4 regions of the Bacillus sp. SH7-1 genome follow, and region 1 is predicted to be linked to each of the others. Evidence: riboswitches for the same ligand, from Rfam matches in the RefSeq annotation. Region 1 holds a riboswitch; each other region holds the start of a gene.
What was found. Region 1 has a riboswitch for S-adenosylmethionine ahead of DN390_RS26335 (amino acid ABC transporter permease). Riboswitches for the same ligand answer to the same signal wherever they lie in the genome.
Positions count from the first base shown of each region.

Region 2: it holds a riboswitch for S-adenosylmethionine, as region 1 does, so the genes downstream of both, DN390_RS05515 (bifunctional homocysteine S-methyltransferase/methylenetetrahydrofolate reductase) here and DN390_RS26335 (amino acid ABC transporter permease) in region 1, are expected to answer to the same signal.
Region 3: it holds a riboswitch for S-adenosylmethionine, as region 1 does, so the genes downstream of both, DN390_RS18550 (peptide ABC transporter substrate-binding protein) here and DN390_RS26335 (amino acid ABC transporter permease) in region 1, are expected to answer to the same signal.
Region 4: it holds a riboswitch for S-adenosylmethionine, as region 1 does, so the genes downstream of both, metK (methionine adenosyltransferase) here and DN390_RS26335 (amino acid ABC transporter permease) in region 1, are expected to answer to the same signal.

Region 1 covers NZ_QNUD01000042.1:25,288-30,689, reverse strand. The annotation lists gene DN390_RS26350 (DUF3900 domain-containing protein) at 1-210, opposite strand, end outside; gene DN390_RS26345 (hypothetical protein) at 327-695, opposite strand; gene DN390_RS26340 (VanW family protein) at 1,034-1,945, shown strand; SAM riboswitch class I at 2,172-2,278, shown strand; gene DN390_RS26335 (amino acid ABC transporter permease) at 2,348-3,016, shown strand; gene DN390_RS26330 (amino acid ABC transporter ATP-binding protein) at 3,036-3,797, shown strand; gene DN390_RS26325 (amino acid ABC transporter substrate-binding protein) at 3,809-4,600, shown strand; gene DN390_RS26320 (VOC family protein) at 4,675-5,402, shown strand, end outside.
Region 2 covers NZ_QNUD01000005.1:416,885-422,286, forward strand. The annotation lists gene metC (cystathionine beta-lyase) at 1-1,130, opposite strand, end outside; gene metI (cystathionine gamma-synthase/O-acetylhomoserine thiolyase) at 1,127-2,239, opposite strand; SAM riboswitch class I at 2,333-2,442, opposite strand; SAM riboswitch class I at 2,645-2,754, shown strand; gene DN390_RS05515 (bifunctional homocysteine S-methyltransferase/methylenetetrahydrofolate reductase) at 2,825-4,657, shown strand; gene metH (methionine synthase) at 4,657-5,402, shown strand, end outside.
Region 3 covers NZ_QNUD01000021.1:56,173-61,574, forward strand. The annotation lists gene DN390_RS18535 (GRP family sugar transporter) at 1-402, shown strand, start outside; gene proC (pyrroline-5-carboxylate reductase) at 615-1,418, shown strand; gene DN390_RS18545 (aldo/keto reductase) at 1,420-2,253, shown strand; SAM riboswitch class I at 2,406-2,510, shown strand; gene DN390_RS18550 (peptide ABC transporter substrate-binding protein) at 2,643-4,283, shown strand; gene DN390_RS18555 (peptide ABC transporter substrate-binding protein) at 4,666-5,402, shown strand, end outside.
Region 4 covers NZ_QNUD01000030.1:112,570-117,971, forward strand. The annotation lists gene pckA (phosphoenolpyruvate carboxykinase (ATP)) at 1-1,516, opposite strand, end outside; SAM riboswitch class I at 1,745-1,866, shown strand; gene metK (methionine adenosyltransferase) at 2,034-3,233, shown strand; gene DN390_RS22455 (hypothetical protein) at 3,410-3,589, opposite strand; gene DN390_RS22460 (MogA/MoaB family molybdenum cofactor biosynthesis protein) at 3,844-4,353, shown strand; gene DN390_RS22465 (molybdenum cofactor guanylyltransferase) at 4,350-4,952, shown strand; gene DN390_RS22470 (glycosyltransferase family 4 protein) at 5,235-5,402, opposite strand, start outside.

The DNA of each region.
Region 1 (5,402 bases):
TTTTGTCGGAGCTTGTTCTGTTTTCGCATGACGTTCTACTTTTCGCTTTGAAATTTTTAATAATTCTCCATTCAAAAATTCTTTTAAGGAGCTATCTTCATACTCTTCAGCGTCTAATGTTTGAAAATGTTTGTAGCGTTTATCAACAGCTTCACCTTTTCCTTCTACTTGTACAACATAAAAGGAAAGATAATTTATTTCAAAATCCATATTTATCACCTTGTTTCATTTCGTTAACTCTTACCAGTATAGAGATGGAAAAAACTTTCGTCAATTTATATAAGGAAGGGGGAGCCCCTTCCTTCATATATTTTTTATTTTCGAAATTAAAATCCGTCTTCTAATGCTGAAAATGGAATGTTTAGCCTGTTTTCTATTGTACGTAAACGTTGGTTTAAGCGGTTTAATCTACGTGTATGACGCTCAACCGTGTTTTCTAATTGACGTACTCTTTGCTCAAGCTCATTTACTCGTCTTTCTAGTTGACGGTTTCCAGTACCAGGAAAAGAGATTGGAAGTTGGAATTGTCGATTTTGATCATATAGATTAACTTGTTCTGCTGGATCTATATATTGTTGGTATTGTGCTTGTAAATCATATTGAGGCTGATAACCATTTTGGTTATATGGATCGTATGGATTGTAGGGGTACATAAAAACATCCTCCATTTCTTTAAAATAGGTTAAATTCACCATAATGTATGTGCAAAAGCGGAGCGATGGCACGGCAAATACCTATTTATGTTCAAGAGAAGTTTCTTTATAAATAAGAATATGGAGTTTTTACATTTGTATTTCTTTTGTTTTATGGTATATACTGGATAAAAGAATGGGGTTACATAAAGGTTACAATTCTATCAAACTCAAACTTTTATGCAAATATGTATAGACATTCGGAAAAGAAAAGGGTAATTTATATAGAGTAAAAAATAACTTGTAACAATTTATAAATATATTGTAAAATGATTGTAACAAAACATACATAAAAATGAAATAATACATAAAAGTAATATTGGGAAAAAGGGGAGAGTATATTGTTCCGTAAAGTAAAGGGTATATTAGTTGGGGTGTTATGTGTAGCTGTAGTGAGTGGCTGTGGTACAAAAGTAAGTGATGTTGCATTAGTAAGTGATATTGGTGGCCACACGGTAGAGGCTAAAGCAGAAGTACAGGATTCTATTAGTTTAGTAGATGGTCGTACAGGTACGGAAGTGAAAAAGCTAGATTTATCGAGTCTAGGTTATTTTGAAGACGAAGTAAAATTTAAAAAATCGGTAACAAAGGTTGCTAGCGAGGTTGGGAAAAGCGTTGACAAAAAGATGGTTCCTTCACGTTTAGCATCTGATGGGAGTTGGCAAGAAGGAAAACCTGCTTATGAATTGATGGAAAAAGAGTTAGTAGATAAATTATTAAACGTTGGTATGTGGGATTCTTCATATCAATTACCTATTGTTGAGAAAAAGCCTACTGCAACAATAAGTGATGCGCAAGGAAGTGGTACGGTAATTGGTAGATATGAAACGAATTTAGGTGGCTCAACAGGTGGCCGTATTGAGAATATTCGTTTGTCAGCAGCGAGCATAAATGGAGTTGTATTAGCAAAAGGAGACCGTTTCTCTTTCAATGCATTAATTGGTGATACAACGCCAGATAAAGGATATCAATTAGGAAAAGAAATTGTAGATGGTAAATTAGTAGATGGATACGGTGGTGGTGTTTGTCAAACATCATCAACTTTATACAATGCAGCAGATCAAGCTGGTTTAAAAATGGTAGAGAGAACGACACATTCTAAAACAGTAGGCTATGTTCCACAAGGAAGAGATGCTACAATTGCGTATCCATACTTAGATTTAGTGTTTGAAAACACAAATGATGCACCTGTGAAACTTTATATGGGCATCCAGGGCGGAAAGTTAGTTGCTGAAGTACATAAAATGCGATAAGAATAATAATCTATAAAAAAGCCATGCTTTCTATTAACAATAGAAAGCATGGCTTTTTCTGTGCAGTTTATTGAGTATTAATGATACGCTTCAAGACTCGGTGAATGTAAGGACCAAGATATTTGGAAAAGTATTGAATTTAATTCTTAGTTTTCCTATTGACATTATATATAATTAACTGTATTCTTCATAATAACAACGAAATAAATGGAAAAATTTATTGGTTTTCTTATCAAGAGAGATGGAGGGACTGGCCCGATGAAATCTCAGCAACAGGCTACACAAGTACTGTGCTAATTCCAGCAAACGTATGAAGCGTTTGGAAGATGAGGGGAAATGGATTAACATTCAACTCTTCTTATATGTGTAAGAAGAGTTTTTTATTTAGAGAGGGGGGATAGAGTGAAGTTTGATGTAACGTATTTTTTAGAAAGTTTTCCGCAATTATTTAAGTATGTATACATAACTTTAGGAATTACTGTAGTTTCAATGATTATTTCTTTTGTTATAGGGATTTGCTTGGCAATCATAACGAAAAACAAAACAAAATTTTTATATTCTATTGCAAGAGTATATATATCTTTCTTTAGAGGAACACCTTTATTAGTTCAATTGTTTGTGTTGTATTTCGGATTGCCGCAAATATTTCCAACCTTTACAGTACTTACAGCGATGCAAGCAACTTTAATTGGTCTCAGTTTAAATAATGCTGCTTATTTGTCAGAGATTATTAGAGGCTCATTAAATGCTGTGGAATCAGGACAAATGGATGCTTGTTTATCAGTTGGAATGACAAAAGCGCAAGCGATGCGACAGATTATCTTTCCACAAGCTATTCGTGTTGCAGTACCGTCACTTGGAAATAATTTTGTCGGATTGTTAAAAGAATCTTCTTTATCTTTTGCAGTTGGGGTGGCTGAAATTTTAGCGCAGGCGAAAATGTTAGCGGCACAATCGTATCGTTATATGGAAAGTTACTTAGCGGTAGCGATTGTATATTGGATTATTACAATTGTAATTAGCTGGGGACAGAAAAAGTTAGAAAAGAAACTCGATGCACCGTATTTGTAACAGGGATGAGGTGATATGTGTGATTGAGATAAGTAATTTGTATAAATCTTACGAAAGAAATGAAGTACTAAAAGGAATCTCACTTACTGTAAATAAAGGAGAAGTGGTAGTCATTATTGGACCTTCTGGTTCAGGTAAATCGACACTATTAAGATGTTTAAATTTATTAGAACAACCAGAGGATGGAAGTATTAGAATTGAAGATTTAGAGATTCATGCGAAGAAGCTTTATAAAAAGGAAATAATAAAATTACGCCAAAAAACAGCAATGGTTTTTCAAAACTATAATTTATTTAAAAATAAAACAGCATTGCAAAATATTACAACGCCATTAACAGTTGTACAGAAAAAAAGTGAAGAAGAAGCAAAAAGAATAGCAAGAGAAATATTAAAACAAGTAGGTTTAGCTGAAAAAGAAAATTTCTACCCAACGATGTTATCAGGTGGGCAACAACAAAGAATAGGTATTGCTAGGGCAATGGCTTTAAATCCCGCTGTATTATTGTTTGATGAACCGACTTCTGCACTTGATCCAGAATTAGTGAACGAGGTATTGCAAGTCATTAAGGATTTGGCAAGGCAGCATATAACAATGGTTATTGTCACACATGAAATGAATTTCGCAAAAGAAGTAGCGGACCGTATTATATTTATGGCTGATGGCATTATTGTAGAGCAGGGAACGGCAGAAGAAATTTTTCGCAATCCACAAAATGAGCGTACGAAAAAGTTTTTACGACAATTGAATGCTTCAGAAGAAGGCAATCATTTCGTTATTTAGGAGGAAAAATTATGAGGAACTCATCATTATTACTAACATTGGCATTAACAGTATCGGTTGGGCTTTTATCTGCTTGTGGTTCAGATACAGCGAGCAAAAAAACAGATGAAAAAGTAGTGAAAGTCGGGACGTCTGCAGGTCGTAGTCCATTTATTTTTAAAGAGGGTGAGAAAGTAAGAGGTTTTGATGCTGAAATTATTGAAGCGGCTGCTAAAAAAGCTGGGTATAAAGTTGAATGGAACGTTTCTGATTTTGAAGGATTATTCGGTTTATTAGACTCAGGTCGTATTGATACGATTGCAAATGAATTATCGGTCTCTCCGGAAAGAAAAAAGAAATATGACTTTTCAGTTCCATATGTATATTCAGGATCTGTTTTCGCGGTGAAGAAAGATAATAATACAATTAAATCGTTAGAAGATCTAAAAGGAAAGACTGTAGGTGTGGGGCTTGGTACAGCTGGGGAACAAGAATTAAAAGCTTTAAATAAAAATAATGCTTTTACAATTAAAACGTTCTCAGAGGATCCAACAGCGGAATTGAATGAAGTAGGACTTGGCCGTGTAGATGCTTACTATAATGATAAAGTGCAAGTAGAAACAACAATTAAAAAAGCGGACTTAGATAATGTGAAAGTAGGATTTGGTCCACTTAAATGGGGAGAGATTGCATTTCCATTTGCAAAAAATAGTGAAAAGTTAGAAGATATAAATAAAGCGTTAAAAGAATTAGAACAAGATGGGACATTAAGCGAAATATCAAAAAAATGGCTGAAAGTTGATGCTACGAAAAAACAAAATTAAGTTATGTTCGTTGAATGTGGCTATTGTCCATCAACTTATATAAAAATAAAAGAGAGCTGGAGAGGAAGTTATTTATGGTACAAATTCATTCAAAAACACGTATTGGTCATGTGGAATTTAAAGTGAAAGATTTAGAACGTCAAATTGCCTTTTATGAGAATGTTGTAGGCTTAGAAGTAATTAAGCAAGAGGGGAATAAAGCATATTTATCTGGAAAAGGTGGAAAGAATACATTACTTGTTCTTGAAAAGTTAGAGGACGGGGTACTGCAAGAGCCGCGTACGACTGGTATATATCATATAGCCTTTTTAGTTCCGACTCGTGAGGCATTTGCTTCGGCATTATTTGGTGTGATTCGTAATAAGAATGTAATTGATAGTCCGGCTGAGCAAGAGGGACGTTATACATATTCAAATGAAATTTTACCAATTTCGAGGTTTAATAGCGCAAGCGATCATACGTATAGCGAAGCGTTTTATTTACAAGACTTAGAGGGAAATGGTATTGAAATTTATGCGGATCGTCCGCGCGATCAATGGGGAGAAGGGCCAGGAGGAAGTACCCCGCTTGATTTAAAAGACCTAGCAACGCTTGTTGATTATGAGTTTGATGGATTACCTGCTAATACGGTCGTTGGACACGTGCATTTACGAATAGCTGATGTAGAGGAGTCACATGAATTTTATGTAGATACAATAGGTTTTGAAGTGCAACAACGCGAAGATGACTGCTTATTCATTTCTGCAGGAGGATATCATCACCATATAGGTGCAAATACGTGGAACGGAGTAAATAATCCGTT
Region 2 (5,402 bases), on a different contig from region 1:
GCATTTTCAAAATCGGATATTAAATCATCAACATTTTCAAGGCCGACAGATAAACGAAGTAATGAATTAGAAATCCCTCTTTCATCACGAGCTTCTTGCGACAGTGCTGCATGTGACATTTTAGCTGGGTAGGAAAGGATCGATTCGACAGCACCTAAACTAACTGCAAAAACAGGTAACTTTACTTTTGATAGAAATTGGCGGAGTGCGTCTTCTGATTGTAAAGTGAAAGATAGGACAGCTCCGGCTGATGTAGCTTGAGATTGTTGAATATCAAATCCGAGATGTGTTTGTAAGCCAGGATAATAGACGTTTTGAACTTTAGCATGCTCTTGTAAATAATGTGCAATTTTATTGGCATTTGTAGCTGAATGCTCAAGACGTACATGCAATGTTTTTAGACCGCGAAGCACGAGAGAACAATCTTGAGGTCCTAAAATGGCGCCGAATGCATTTTGTAAAAATCCAATTTTTTGAGCAAGTTCGGAATCTTTTACGACCGCTAATCCGGCAGTAACATCACTATGACCAGCAATGAACTTTGTAGCACTATGAAGAACGATATCTGCTCCAAGTTCAAGTGGTTTTTGGAATAGTGGTGTCAAAAATGTATTATCAACAAAGGTAAGAGCGCCAATAGATTTTGCAAGCTTAGAAACAGCGCGAATATCCGTTACCTTTAAAAGTGGGTTAGAAGGTGTTTCTACATAAAAGAGTTTTGTATTTTGTTTAATGTTTTGCTGTATTTCTTCTAAATTGGTCATATCAACAAACGTATGTGAAACACCGTAACGGGAGAGAACCTCAGTTATCATTCGGTAAGTGCCTCCGTATACGTCTTCTGAAATGAGTACGTGATCACCTTGTGAAAGAAGGAGGAATGCAGTAGAAATTGCTGCAATGCCTGATGCAAATGCGAATCCCTTTGTTCCACCCTCTAATAAAGTAATGATATCTTCAAGAGCTTCACGAGTTGGATTTCCTGACCTGCTATAGTCATATTTCCCGAACGTATCTACATCAAACTGATGGAATGTTGATGTGTTATAGATGGGAACGTTAACAGCTCCTGTTTGTGAGTCATGTTTATATTGGTTGTGTAGTAAAAGTGTATCTATAGAATAACTCATATTCTTACACCTTCTTTTACAAGTTTAATGGCTTGCTGTAAGTCTTGAATTAAATCGTTACTATTTTCGATGCCAACGGAAAATCGAAGAAGACGATTACATACACCGTTTGCTGTTCTGATTTCTTCAGGAATATCAGCGTGTGTTTGTGTTGCTGGATAAGTCATTAAACTTTCAACACCACCGAGACTTTCAGCAAATGTGATTAAGGATAAAGATTGTAAGAATGGATTAATCCATGTTTCATCTTTAAGACGAAATGAGATCATGCCGCCTCTTCCTGGATAAAATACATCTGTTACCCCGTCCTCATCATTTAAATAAGCAACAACTGCTTTTGCATTTTCTTCATGTTGTCTCATGCGAAGAGCTAACGTTTTCATACCACGAATTAATAGCCATGAGTCAAATGGGCTTAAGACCGCACCAGAGGCATTATGATAATGAGCGATTTCCTCACAAAGTTCCTTTCCTTTTGCAACGACTAGTCCGCTTAGGACATCGTTATGTCCTCCTAAATATTTCGTTGCACTATGAATTACAATGTCGGCACCTTCTGTTAATGGCTGCTGTATATAAGGCGTGTAGAATGTGTTATCTACAATAAGAAGTAGTCCGTGTCTTTTCGCTACAGTTGCGACAGCGGCAATATCAGTAACTTGCATTAATGGATTTGTCGGAGTTTCTATGAAAATAGCTTTCGTTTCAGTTGTGATAGCTTGCTCAATTTGTTTAATAGATTGTGTATTTACGTATCTACATCGAACGTTCCACTTTTTTTCGTGCTCAGAAAATAATCGATAAGTGCCCCCGTATAAATCTTCAGATACAATAAGTTCGTCTCCGGAGCGGAATAGGGAGAGGACGAGGAGAACAGCTGCCATCCCTGAACTACAGGCATAACCTTGTTCACCGTATTCTAAATCTGCAATTGCCTGTTCTAAAAGGCCGCGAGTTGGATTGCCAGTTCGTGAATAGTCAAAGCCAGTAGATTTGCCAATTCCTTCATGACGATAAGCGGTTGAGAAATAAACAGGTGGGTTAACCGTTCCTGTTGTAGTTTCGCTACGATTTCCGATTTGTGCTAGTTTTGTTTCGATAGTTGACATGTGAAAATTCCTCCTTTTTAAATTAACAATTAAGTGAATGTAAAATAAAAAAAGCCTTCTAAGAAGAAGGCTTTCGGTTTGAATAGAGTCTTCTTCTCATCTGTCAAATCTTTCACAATTTGCTGGAATTAGCACCTTATTAACAAATGTTAATGGTTGCTGAGGCGTCATAGGGCCAGTCCCTCTACCTCTCTAGATAAGAATGTTCGTATGAAATTTTATTATGTTTTTAACTTTACAACAAAAGATAATTGAATTGCAACTTTATTTTAAATAATTTTTATTTTTCCGCAACTGTCATTGACTTTTGCATTTATGCGTGCTAAATTTATTAAAAAATTAACAAACATTGTTAAAAGGGGAACGTATTTCCTTTTAGCTACATAAATAAAATAATAAAGACAACTCTTATTGAGAGCGGTGGAGGGAAAGGCCCTGTGAAACCCGGCAACCTTCAAACGAAATGTTTGAAACGGTGCTAATACCTGCAAAACGAATGTTTTGCATAATAAGAGGAGGAACAATTATGTCCCCCTCTTCAAAGTGAAGAGGGGGTTTTTATATTGATAGAAATGAGGGAGATTTGTGAAAGTACTAGATTTATTATCAAAAGGAATTGTAATAGGTGATGGTGCGGTTGGGACGTTATTACATTCACATGGTTTGCAAAGTAGTTTTGAAGAATTGAATATATCTGATCCAGATTTAATTATATCGATTCATAAGCAATATGTAGCTGCTGGGGCAGATGTGATTCAAACAAATACGTACGGAGCAAATGAAGCGAAATTACGTATGTATGGTTTAGAAAATCAAGTTACTGAAATTAATAGAGCGGCAGTAAAATTGGCGAAAGCATCTGTGACAGATAGAAATGCAATTTTAGGAACAATTGGCGGTATGAAACATATTGGAGCCGTTACAACTACTGATATGGAAAGAGAATTTATGCTACTTGAGCAGGCAAGTGCATTACTAGAAGAACAGGTTGATGGACTGCTATTAGAGACTTTTTATGATGAGTTTGAATTACTTCATGCTGTTCAGGTGTTACGAAAACAAACGAACATTCCAATTGTAGCCCAATTAGCGTTACATGAGGCAGGTACGACTCAAAATGGAAATGATGTAAATGAAATATTAAAACGGCTTTTAGATTACGGTGCAAATGTCGTTGGATTGAACTGCCAACTAGGGCCACTTCATATGACGGAAGCTTTTAAAATGATATCGATTCCGCAAAATGGTTACTTGTCAGCATATCCGAATGCAGGTCTCCCAAATTATGTGGAGGGACGTTACGTATATGAGGGGAGTCCAGCTTATTTCGAAGCGATGACACCGAAATTTATTGAGCAAGGCATTCGGTTATTGGGTGGTTGTTGTGGCACGACTCCAGAACATATTGAAAGTATGAAACGTGCCATTCTAAATGTTACGCCTGTAATAGAAAAAGATACGATTCAAAGACCAAAAGTAGTTCATACACACGAGAAACGTTCGAAAGCTCATGTCACTTTAGCAGAGAAAGCAAAAAAACAAACGACAGTAGTAGTAGAATTAGATCCCCCGAAAACGTTAGATACGCAGCGTTTTTTTGAAGGAGCAAGAGCATTGAAAAGAGCTGGAGCAGACGCTATTACTCTAGCAGATAATTCATTAGCATCGCCTCGCGTTTCGAATATGGCAATGGGAGCGTTATTAACGAAGCATGATATTCCAGTATTGACGCATTTAACGTGTAGAGACCATAACGTCATCGGGCTACAATCTCATTTACTAGGCTTATCAGCATTAGGTATGGAGGAAGTGTTAGCTTTAACAGGTGATCCAGCACGCGTCGGTGATTTTCCAGGTGCGACTTCTGTATATGATTTGTCCTCTATCGAGCTCATTAAAATGATTAAAGAAATGAATGATGGGCGCTCTATTTTAGGGAAATCAATAGGTCCAGCAACAAGGTTTTCAGTGGGAGGGGCGTTTAATCCGCATGTAAGACATTTAAAAGCAGCGGTTAAGCGAATGGAACGGAAAATAGATGCTGGAGCGGAATACTTCTTAACTCAGCCGATTTATGATATCGCGTTAATTGAAGAAGTATATGAAGCAACAAAGCATTTGGAACAACCTATTTTTATTGGGATTATGCCATTAATAAGCAAACGGAATGCAGATTTTCTTCATTTTGAGGTGCCGGGTATTACACTTCCTGAAGAAATAAGAGAGAGAATGGATGGACATGAAACGAAAGAGGCAGCAATTGAGGAAGGGATTCGCATTTCACAAGAATTGATCGATGCGGCGATGAAATATTTTAACGGCATTTATCTTATTACACCATTTCTCAAATATGAAATTACAGAACACCTTGTTAAATATGTGAGAGAAAAGCAAGAAGTGAAAGAAGGTATTAATTGATGAAATGTATAGAAGAGAAATTACAAAATAACATTTTAATATTAGATGGTGCAATGGGAACAATGATCCAGCAAGAGGACTTAACAGCGGAAGATTTCGGAGGTGAAGAGTACGAAGGCTGTAATGAATATTTAGTAGAAACAAGACCAGATGTTATTTTAAAGATTCATAAAGCTTATATTGAAGCCGGAGCGGATATTATTGAAACAAATACATTTGGGGCGACAAATATTGTATTAAGTGATTATGCGTTGTCTCATTTAGACGAGGAGCTAAATGAGAAGGCAGCGAGTTTAGCAAAGCAAGCTGTTATAGAAAGTGGGAAGGAAGTATATGTTGCGGGAGCAATGGGACCGACAACGAAAGCGATTAGTGTTACTGGTGGTGTGACGTTTGAAGAACTAATTGAAGCTTATACACGGCAGGCAAGAGGATTGCTGAAGGGAGAAGTTGATGTATTACTCGTTGAGACGAGTCAAGATATGCGTAACGTGAAGGCTGCTTATATTGGAATTCAAGCAGCTTTTGACGAACTAAATAAAATTGTACCTATCATGATTTCAGGAACAATTGAACCGATGGGAACGACTCTGGCTGGTCAAACAATTGAGGCTTTTTACTTATCGGTAGAACATATGAAGCCGTTATCTGTTGGATTAAACTGTGCGACTGGTCCGGAGTTTATGAGAGATCATATTCGTTCACTATCTGATTTGTCGGAGTGTTACATTTCTTGTTATCCAAA
Region 3 (5,402 bases), on a different contig from region 1:
CTTCTTACTTTAATTGTTTCTACTTTCGGCTATCTTGTATATGTAATTATTATTCGTTGGTATAACATCGATGGTTGGTCTGCTATTTTACCACAAGCAGTTGGTATGTTTGTTGGTGCGGTTGTACTGACATCTAAACATAAACCATTTAACAAATATGCAATCCGTAATGCTTTATCTGGTTTACTATGGGGAACTGGAAACTTATTCTTACTTCTTTCACTACCACGTGTCGGAGTAGCAACAAGCTTCCCATTATCTCAAACTGGAATCGTTATCTCAACATTCGGTGCAATTGTCTTCTTAGGTGAAAAGAAAACAAAACGTCAATTGATCTTTATTGCACTAGGTAGTGTTTTAATTATCGGTGGCGCTGTATTGTTAGGTATGACAAAAGCATAAACTTATAAACTATTAATCTCTGAAGCAGTTATGCTTCAGGGATTTTTTATTACAACTGTTTTTTAAGTATAATAATTTTTATAACCTTATTTGTATTAACCCTCCTCCCTCCATTTTCATCCTTCTCACGATAAGCCTTTTCTTTTTACAAAATTCTCTTAAAAATGGTATCGTTTTTTATAACATATCTCCACTAGAAAGGAATAGAGGATATGCTAACTAAACATCGAATTCTATTTATTGGTGCTGGTCGTATGGCAGAAGCTATATTTTCCGGATTACTTAAAACAAGCAAAGAATACATCGAAGAAATTATCGTTTCTAACCGAAGAAACGTAGAAAAACTGGAACAATTACAAGCGCGATATAATGTGTCTACTACAACAGATTGGAAGCAGCATGTTACATCTGTTAATACGATTGTTTTAGCAATGCCGCCTTCTGCACATGAAGGTTTATTAGCGGAATTATCTCCGTTACTATCGAATCAACTTGTCGTAACGGTAGCTGCTGGCATTGGACCATCTTATTTAGAAGAAAGACTTCCCGTGGGAACGCCTGTTGCTTGGATTATACCAAATACAGCTGCTGAAATTGGAAAGTCTATCTCCTTATATACAATGGGACAATCAGTAAATGAGATGCATCAAGAAACCCTGCAACTGCTTTTAAAAGGCATTGGTACTTCGCAACTTTGCACTGAAGAGGAAGTTCATCAGCTTACTGCAGTTACTGGAAGTGCACCAGCTTTCCTTTATTACTTTGCTGAAAGCTTAATTGAAGCAACAAAAAGTTATGGAGTCGATGAAGCAACCGCAAAACACCTTGTCATTCAAATGATTTCTGGCTCTGCTTCTATGCTTGAACAAATGCAAGATCCAGGTAACCTCCGCGAACAAGTAACAACACCCGGTGGTTCCACAGCTGAAGGTCTCAAAGCTTTATATGAATATAATTTTTCGGAGGCAATTCAAAAAGCAGTAGAAGCAACAAACAAAAAAGCTAGGGGGAAATAATATGAATTTAACAAGTTTAAAAGACTATACAACATTACATAACGGTGTAAAAATGCCTTGGTTCGGTTTAGGTGTTTTTAAAGTAGAAGATGGTTCAGAAGTAATTGAATCTGTAAAAGCAGCAATTAAAAATGGCTATCGCAGCATCGATACTGCAGCAATTTATCAAAACGAAGATGGTGTTGGACAAGCAATCCGTGAATCAGGTGTTGCACGTGAAGAATTATTTATCACATCAAAAGTATGGAATAGCGATCAAGGATATGAAACAACACTTCAAGCATTTGAAACTACATTAGAAAAATTAGGTCTAGAATATTTAGATTTATATTTAGTACATTGGCCTGTAAAAGGGAAATATACCGAATCATGGAAAGCATTAGAAAAGCTTTATAAAGATGGCCGTGTTCGCGCTATCGGTGTGAGTAATTTCCACATTCACCACTTACAAGACGTATTTGAAATTGCTGAAATTAAGCCAATGGTCAACCAAGTGGAATACCACCCACGTTTAGCACAAGAAGAGTTACATGCATTCTGTAAAGAACATAATATCCAGCTTGAAGCTTGGTCACCATTAATGCAAGGACAACTACTAGATAATCCAGCGTTACAAGAAATTGCGACAAAATATAATAAATCAACTGCGCAAATTATTTTACGCTGGGATTTACAAAACGAAGTTGTAACAATTCCTAAATCAATTAAAGAACATCGCATTATTGAAAATGCAAACATCTTTGACTTTGAATTAAGTGCTGATGATATGAAAGCAATTCAAGCTCTAAATGAAGATCGTCGCGTTGGTCCAGATCCAGATAATTTTAACTTCTAGTAGAAAAACCACTGCCATATGCAGTGGTTTTTCCGTTTAAGAAAACTGAAAATTTAAACTATATTCCATTTGGTTGACACTTTATTATTCAAGGTGTAAGATTTTGAATTATCAAAGAAACACAAAAATTAATAAAATTTATTCGTTTACTCATTGTATCAAGAGAGGTGGAGGGACTGGCCCTTTGAAACCTCGGCAACAGGTTCATTTTGAATACTGTGCCACTTCCTGCAAGCTTTATGCTTGAAAGATAGAATGAGGGACTTCGTTTATATACGGGTGCATAACTTGTACGTAAAAATCCCTCTTTCTCAATATGAAAAGAGGGATTTTTTATTTTTCATTTCCCTCATCATCATCCAAACTTAATTATTTAGGAGGAAAATCAAATGAAAAAGAAGTTTGTACCCGGTATTGCATCAGTTGTAGGAGTAAGTATTTTATTAACTGGTTGCGGTAGTTATAAAAACGAAGCAAGCGGAGCAAATGCAAAAGACGAGGCACCTAGTAAACAGGTTTTAAACTTATCTTCACCTACTGAAATACGAACAATGGATACGGCTCGTGCTACAGATACTGATTCTGGTCAAGTAATGAGAAACGTATTTGAAGGTTTGTATAATCTTGGTGAAGGTAACAAACCTGTTCCTGGTGTTGCAAAATCTCATGAAGTAAGTGGCGATAAAACGAAATACACATTCCATTTGCGAGATTCAAAATGGTCAAACGGCACTCCTGTTACAGCGAAAGATTTTGTGTTCGCTTGGCAACGTGCCGTAGATCCAGCAACAGCATCTGAATATGCATTTTTATTCTTTGATATTAAAAACGCAACAAAAATTAACAACAAAGAACTTCCAGCCGACCAACTTGGTGTAAAAGCAGTTGATGACCATACGTTTGAGGTAGAATTAGAGCGTCCTGTTCCTTATTTTATTAGCTTAACAGCATTCCCAACATTTCTACCAATTAATGAGGAATTCTTTAAAGCACAAGGTGATAAGTACGCTTTAGAAGATAATACAATCTTGTACAATGGAGCTTTTACACTAAGCGATTGGAAGCACGAACAAAGCTTTAAATTTAAGAAGAACCCTACCTATTGGGATAAAGATACTGTCAAACTAGAAGAAATCAATTTTAACGTCGTAAAAGAAAAATCAACAGAAGTAAATTTATTCGAGTCAAAACAATTAGATCGTATAAAACTAACATCTGACTTTGTTGATAAATATAAAAAAGATGCTAACTTTAAAGAACGTCCAAACGTAGGCGTACAATTTTTACGTATGAATCAACAAAACAAAGTACTTCAAAACGTTTCTGCACGCCAAGCAATCGATCAAACAATTGATAGAAAATCCTTTGTAAATACGTTATTAAATGATGGCTCTACACCAACATTTGGTCTCGTTCCAAAAAACTTTGCAAAAGGACCTGAAGGAAAAGACTTCCGTACTGCAAACGGCGATTTAACAAAAGTTGATACAAAATCTGCACAAGAGTTATGGAAAAAAGCTAAACAAGAGCTTGGTTCTGAAAAGATAACATTAGAATTATTAACGAGTGATGCTGACCTTGATAAGAAAACTGGTGAATTCTTAAAAGGACAACTAGAAAAGAATCTAGATGGATTAACAGTAAATATAAAACCGCAACCGCGTAAGCAACAAGTTTCGCTTTTATTAAAAGGTGACTACGAAATCGGAATTGATGGCTGGAGCCCTGACTTTGCTGATCCAATTACATTCCTTGAGCTATTTACAACGAATAACCCTTATAACTTAGATCATTACTCTAATAAGGAATTCGATGAAACAATAGCAAAAGTGAAAACAACTTTAGCTGGTGATGAAAAAGCTCGCTGGGAAGCATTACTAGCATCTGAAAAAATATTATTTAAAGACTCTGTTATCGCTCCTCTTTATCAAAAAGGAGAATCTTATTTAGAACGTTCTTATGTGAAAGGAATTGTGCAAGTAGACTTTGCAGGTCAATTAAACTTCAAATGGGCAAAAATTGAAAAATAAATTGTAACTTTGACCAACGTTATTCCACCATACTAATTATTTTTTCACAAAATGCATTAAAAGTAGGTTCCTTAATACACGGGAATCTACTTTTTTAATATATTATTTCGAGAAATTAACATTCCGTTTTTATTATTGACATATAGTTCTTTCCAGTGTTAATATTCTAAATAATCAAAGAAACGAAATATTTCACCATCAAAATATAATGTCTCCTATGTTGAAACATATAACGACAGATTATAGTTCGACATGTATATACATATAGAACACCTGATTACCTATAAACAAATATTCATAATAGGTTTTATCTTCTTCTATAGCTACTTCACGACATGGACATTATGACGTTACGAACAACACATTTAGGGAGGAAAGAACAATGAAGAAAAAAGTCGTACCTGTTGTTGCATCTGTTTTAGGAGCAAGTCTACTACTAACTGCTTGCGGGGGAAATAAAGATAATGCAAGCGGAGCGAAAGCAAATGATAAAGCACCTGATAAACAGGCAATTAACTTATCATTCGCTTCAGAAATTCCGACAATGGATGTTGCAAAAGCAACGGATGGGGAATCCATGAACGTAATGCGAAATGTTTTTGAAGGTTTATATGCAATGGGAGAAGATAATACACCTATTCCTGGTGTTGCCGAGTCAGTTGACGTTAGTCCCGATAAAACAAAATACACATTCCACCTACGTGATTCAAAATGGTCAAACGGTACTCCTGTTACAGCAAAAGACTTCGTCTTCGCTTGGCAACGTGCCATAAATCCTGATACAGCAGCTGAATATGCATTCTTATTCTTCGATATAAAGAATGCTAAACAAATAAACCAAAAACAATTGCCAATTGATCAACTAGGGGTCAAAGCCGTTGATGACAAAACATTAGAAGTACAACTAGACCGTCCTATTCCCTACTTCTTAAGCTTAACGACATTCTCAACATTCTTGCCAATTAATGAAGAGTACTTAAAGTCTCAAGGCGATAAATACGGTTTAGAAACAAATCATTTAATTTACAACGGTGCTTTCACATTAGATAACTGGAAACATGAACAAAGCTTCCAATTGAAGAAGAACCCTAACTATTGGGATGCTAAAACTGTAAAATT
Region 4 (5,402 bases), on a different contig from region 1:
ATTCATTTGCAAGCTCGATTGCTTTTGCTTTGTAAGCAGCTTTATCAGCCCAAGTTTGTTCAGGCATTAACACTTCGTCAGGTACACCTGGTACGTGAAGTGGAACTTCAAGACCGAAGATGTCATGTTTAGCTGTTTCTGTTTTCGCAAGTTCGCCGTTTAATGCAGCTTGAATCATTGCACGAGTGTAACCTAAGTTCATACGTTTTCCAACGCCGTATTCGCCACCAGTCCAGCCAGTGTTTACTAAGAATACTTTCGCATCGTGTTTCTCGATTTTTTCACCAAGCATTTCAGCATAGCGAGATGCATCAAGTGGTAAGAATGGTGAACCGAAGCAAGTTGAGAATGTTGCTTGCGGAGATGTAACACCGCGCTCTGTTCCTGCTAGTTTACTAGTGTAACCACTTAAGAAATGATACATAGCTTGTTCTTTTGATAACTTACTGATTGGAGGCAATACGCCAGATGCATCAGCAGTTAAGAAAATGATTGTATTTGGGTGTCCAGCAACACTTGGCAGTACGATATTGTCGATCGCATGCATAGGGTATGCAGCACGAGTATTTTCTGTTAAAGTAGTATCGTTATAGTCTGCGATACGCGTTTGGTTATTAATGATAACGTTTTCTAAAACAGATCCAAATTTGATTGCATCGAAAATTTGTGGTTCTTTCTCGTGAGAAAGGTTTACACATTTTGCGTAGCAACCGCCTTCAATATTGAATACACCGTTATCAGACCATCCATGCTCATCATCGCCGATTAATTTACGGTTTGGATCAGCAGACAATGTTGTTTTACCTGTTCCAGATAATCCGAAGAATAGTGCCACGTCGCCTTCTTCACCTACGTTTGCAGAGCAATGCATAGAAAGAATATCTTGTTCAGGTAGTAAGAAGTTCATAATAGAGAAGATTGATTTTTTCATTTCTCCAGCGTATTCTGTACCACCAATTAGTACGATACGTTTTTCGAATGAAACCATAATGAATGCTTCAGAGTTTGTACCGTCAACAGCTGGATCAGCTTTGAAATTCGGCGCAGAAACAATTGTGAACTCTGATTCATGAGTTGTTAATTCTTCTTCAGTTGGACGAATGAATAATTGATGTACAAATAAATTGTGCCATGCATATTCATTAATAACCTGAATTGGTAGGCGGTAATTGCGGTCAGCGCCTGCAAATCCATTGAAGACGAATAACTCTTCTTTTTCTTTTAAGTATTCTAAAACTTTAGTATATAATTTATTAAAATGTTCTTCAGAAATCGGTTGATTCACAGCTCCCCAAGCAATTTTGTCAGCAACCGATGCTTCTTTCACAATAAATTTATCTTTAGGAGAACGTCCTGTATATTTTCCTGTTGAAGCAGAAACGGCACCAGTCGAAGTCAATTTCCCTTCATTTCGCATTAATACTTTTTCCACTAATTGCGGAACACTTAGTTGAATCTGTGCATTGCTTCCGTTCAATAATTCGTGTAAACCAATTTGGACATTCACAGTACTCATATTTATATACCATCCTTTTCATTTAATGAAATATTTCTCGTAATCCCCAACAAGAGTATAACACAATTATATAAATAATGTATACTATTTATTTCTTTTTGTTTGTGTGAATACATTATTTCCTTATTAATATTTCAATTTAGGCGCATTGAGAAAAACTTTCAGGAAAATGTGAATATTAATTGACAAATGAATATCATTTCTTTAGTATAGGTTGGGACGGATACTCTCTTATCCCGAGCTGGCGGAGGGACAGGCCCGATGAAGCCCAGCAACCTCACTTGTAGTGGTAAATACAGGTGAATAGGTGCTAAAACCTGTGCGAGGCTACAGGTCTCGAACGATAAGAGCGAAGGGCAAAAAGCAGTATGCAAGTAGCAAATTAAACCTTTCCTCTATGTAAAGTAGGAAAGGTTTTTCTGTATGCTTGTGGGAGAATAAATGTATGTCGCAGTTTGTGGCAAATTAAGGATGAGTTCCGTACAATATATACAATTACTGTAGGGAGGTTTACCACATGACAAAAAAACGTCATCTGTTCACATCTGAGTCTGTAACTGAAGGACATCCAGATAAAATTTGTGACCAAATTTCTGATTCAATTTTAGATGCGATCTTATCAAAAGACGCAAATGCACGTGTAGCTTGTGAAACAACTGTAACAACTGGTTTAGTATTGGTAGCGGGGGAAATTACGACTTCTACTTACGTAGATATTCCAAAAATCGTTCGTGAAACAATTCAAGGCATTGGTTACACACGCGCAAAATACGGATTCGATGCAGAAACTTGTGCAGTTTTAACATCTATCGATGAGCAATCTGCTGACATCGCTATGGGTGTTGACCAAGCGCTAGAAGCACGCGAAGGTCAAATGACTGACGCTGAGATTGAGGCAATTGGTGCAGGAGACCAAGGTTTAATGTTTGGTTTCGCATGTAATGAGACACAAGAATTAATGCCACTTCCAATCTCGCTTGCTCACAAATTAGCTCGCCGTTTAACTGAAGTACGTAAAGATGACACATTATCATACTTACGTCCGGATGGAAAAACGCAAGTTACAGTTGAGTATGATGAAAATGGTAAACCTGTACGTGTAGATACAATTGTAATTTCTACACAGCATCATCCAGATGTTACATGGGAAGAAATCGATCGCGATTTAAAAGAGCATGTAATTAAGGCTGTAGTTCCAGCAGAATTAATGGATGGAGAAACGAAATTCTTCATCAACCCAACTGGCCGCTTCGTAATTGGTGGACCACAAGGTGATGCTGGTTTAACAGGACGTAAAATCATCGTTGATACTTACGGTGGATACGCTCGCCACGGTGGCGGTGCATTCTCTGGTAAAGATGCAACAAAAGTTGACCGTTCTGCAGCATATGCAGCTCGTTATGTTGCGAAAAACATCGTAGCAGCTGGTCTTGCTGATAAAGCAGAAGTACAACTTGCATACGCAATCGGTGTAGCACAACCAGTATCAATTTCAGTTGATACATTCGGCACTGGTAAAGTATCTGAAGACGTATTAGTAGAACTAGTTCGTAACAACTTCGATCTTCGCCCAGCTGGTATTATTAAAATGCTAGACTTACGTCGCCCAATTTACAAACAAACAGCAGCTTACGGCCACTTCGGACGTACTGATGTAGATCTAACATGGGAACGTACAGACAAAGCTGCAGCTTTAAAAGAGCAAGCTGGTCTATAATATATGAAAAAAAGCTTTGCGCAGTGAGCGCAAAGCTTTTTTTATTTTTTTTACTTATTATTTGAATACATGAATGACAATGTACTTCTCTTTCTAGCTCAATATATTTTTTCATACGTTTATATTTCTGTTTTGCATGATTTGCAAAGGGTTGGTTTCTTCTGGAACATATGTAATCAACCTTTCATTTGACGTGCTTTACCCGCGCAAAATGCACTGCTTAGTAAAAATAGCGTGGCGAATAGAATACTTACTAATGTAGCGTATGGAATTGCGCCTTTTAGAGAAAAGCCAACAGTGATGGAAGCGACGAATAAGAGGATGAATGTTGTTGTTAATTTTTTGTATAGTTCCATAATAGGTAGACCTCCGATTGATTTGGTAGTGTAATTTTAAAAACTGCATTCTACTATGTAGAAAATATAAGAAAAGTTAAAGGATAGCTAACGATGTGAAGTCTATAGGGGATAAGAAAGAATGTTTTATATTTTCCTTTTTGTGGATTAGTATACTTATATTGTATCATGATGCATCATCGGCTTCATACATAATTGTGTAAAGGTATGTATGATAAAATGAAGAAAAGTCTTTAAGAAAGGAAAGATAAAAAATGAGCGTAACCGAACATAAAAAACAAGCGCCAAAAGAAGTGCGTTGCAAGATTGTAACGATTTCCGATACACGTACAGAAGAGACAGATAAGAGCGGACAACTATTACATGAATTGTTAAAAGAAGCAGGCCATACAGTGACTTCTTATGAAATTGTAAAAGATGATAAAGAAAGTATTCAGCAAGCTGTGTTAGCTGGTTATCATAAGGAAGACGTAGATGTTGTATTAACAAATGGCGGAACTGGTATTACGAAACGCGATGTCACAATTGAAGCAGTATCAGCGTTATTAGATAAAGAAATTGTCGGATTTGGTGAGTTGTTCCGCATGATTAGTTATTTAGAAGATATCGGAAGCAGCGCAATGTTAAGTAGAGCGATTGGTGGTACAATTGGGCGCAAAGTAGTTTTCTCGATGCCAGGATCGAGCGGAGCGGTTCGCCTTGCGATGAATAAATTAATTTTACCAGAACTAGGTCATATTACATTTGAGCTGCATCGCCAATGAGTAAATGGGCTGGAATTGTGTTAGCAGGCGGTATGTCGAGTAGATTCGGTGAGCCGAAAGCGTTAGCGAGCTGGCAAGGGAGTACGTTTATTGAGCATATTTTGAAAGTGATGACAAGGACGCTCCAAGATGTTGTAGTCATTAGTCATTCTGATATAAAAGAGCGAGTAGAGCAATTCGTACAAGTTCCTGTTATAGAAGATATCCCGCACTATAAAGGGAATGGACCGCTTGCAGGGATTGTATCAGGTATGGAATACATAGAAGCAGATTGGTATGCTATTATGCCTTGCGATGCGCCAAATGTTTCGCATGAATGGTTTACCATTTTACTGGAGCAAACGGGTGATGAGTGTGATGCAGTTGTACCTATTATTAATGGAAGGAAACAACCGCTACTTGCAGCGTATCATAACCGCGTGAAAGAAAAGATTTATACTTTGCTTCAAGAAGAAAAAAGAAGTATGGGTCAGCTTTTATCACAATGTAATGTGAAATATATTGCTGGTGAAGATGTACAAGCGAATGCAGATTGGTTTATAAATGTGAATACGAAAGAAGAATATGTGCAGGCTCAAAAAGACCTTTCAAATGAATGAAAGGTTTTTTGGTATACAGAAATTGGGGAACAATTACCGTATAAAGGTATGTGAGTAAGTTGATTTTAAGGGGAATTCTTAAAATTACTATACAGTTAAAATACTGCATAACCATATATTAATTTTTGTGGGTTTTTATTACAAGTCTGTTTGTTTATGTTTGTTTTTTATTATAATGAATATAAGAATAAAGTGATATTTCACCTTGTGTATCATTTATTCAAGTAAAGTTTACAACTGTGTAATAAACTCCCTTCGTTTTTTGGAAGGGAGTTTTTCTATTTAAGCAAGCAACTCTGATGCGTTATGCTGAAGGACTTCTTCATATTGGTTAAGCAAGCCACGAAAGATCTCATCCCAGCTTTTTGATTTCGCATAAGATGAAGCTGCCATTCCCATCTGCTCCAGTTTTTCTTCATTTTGTAATAAAGAATAAATGGATGATAGAAA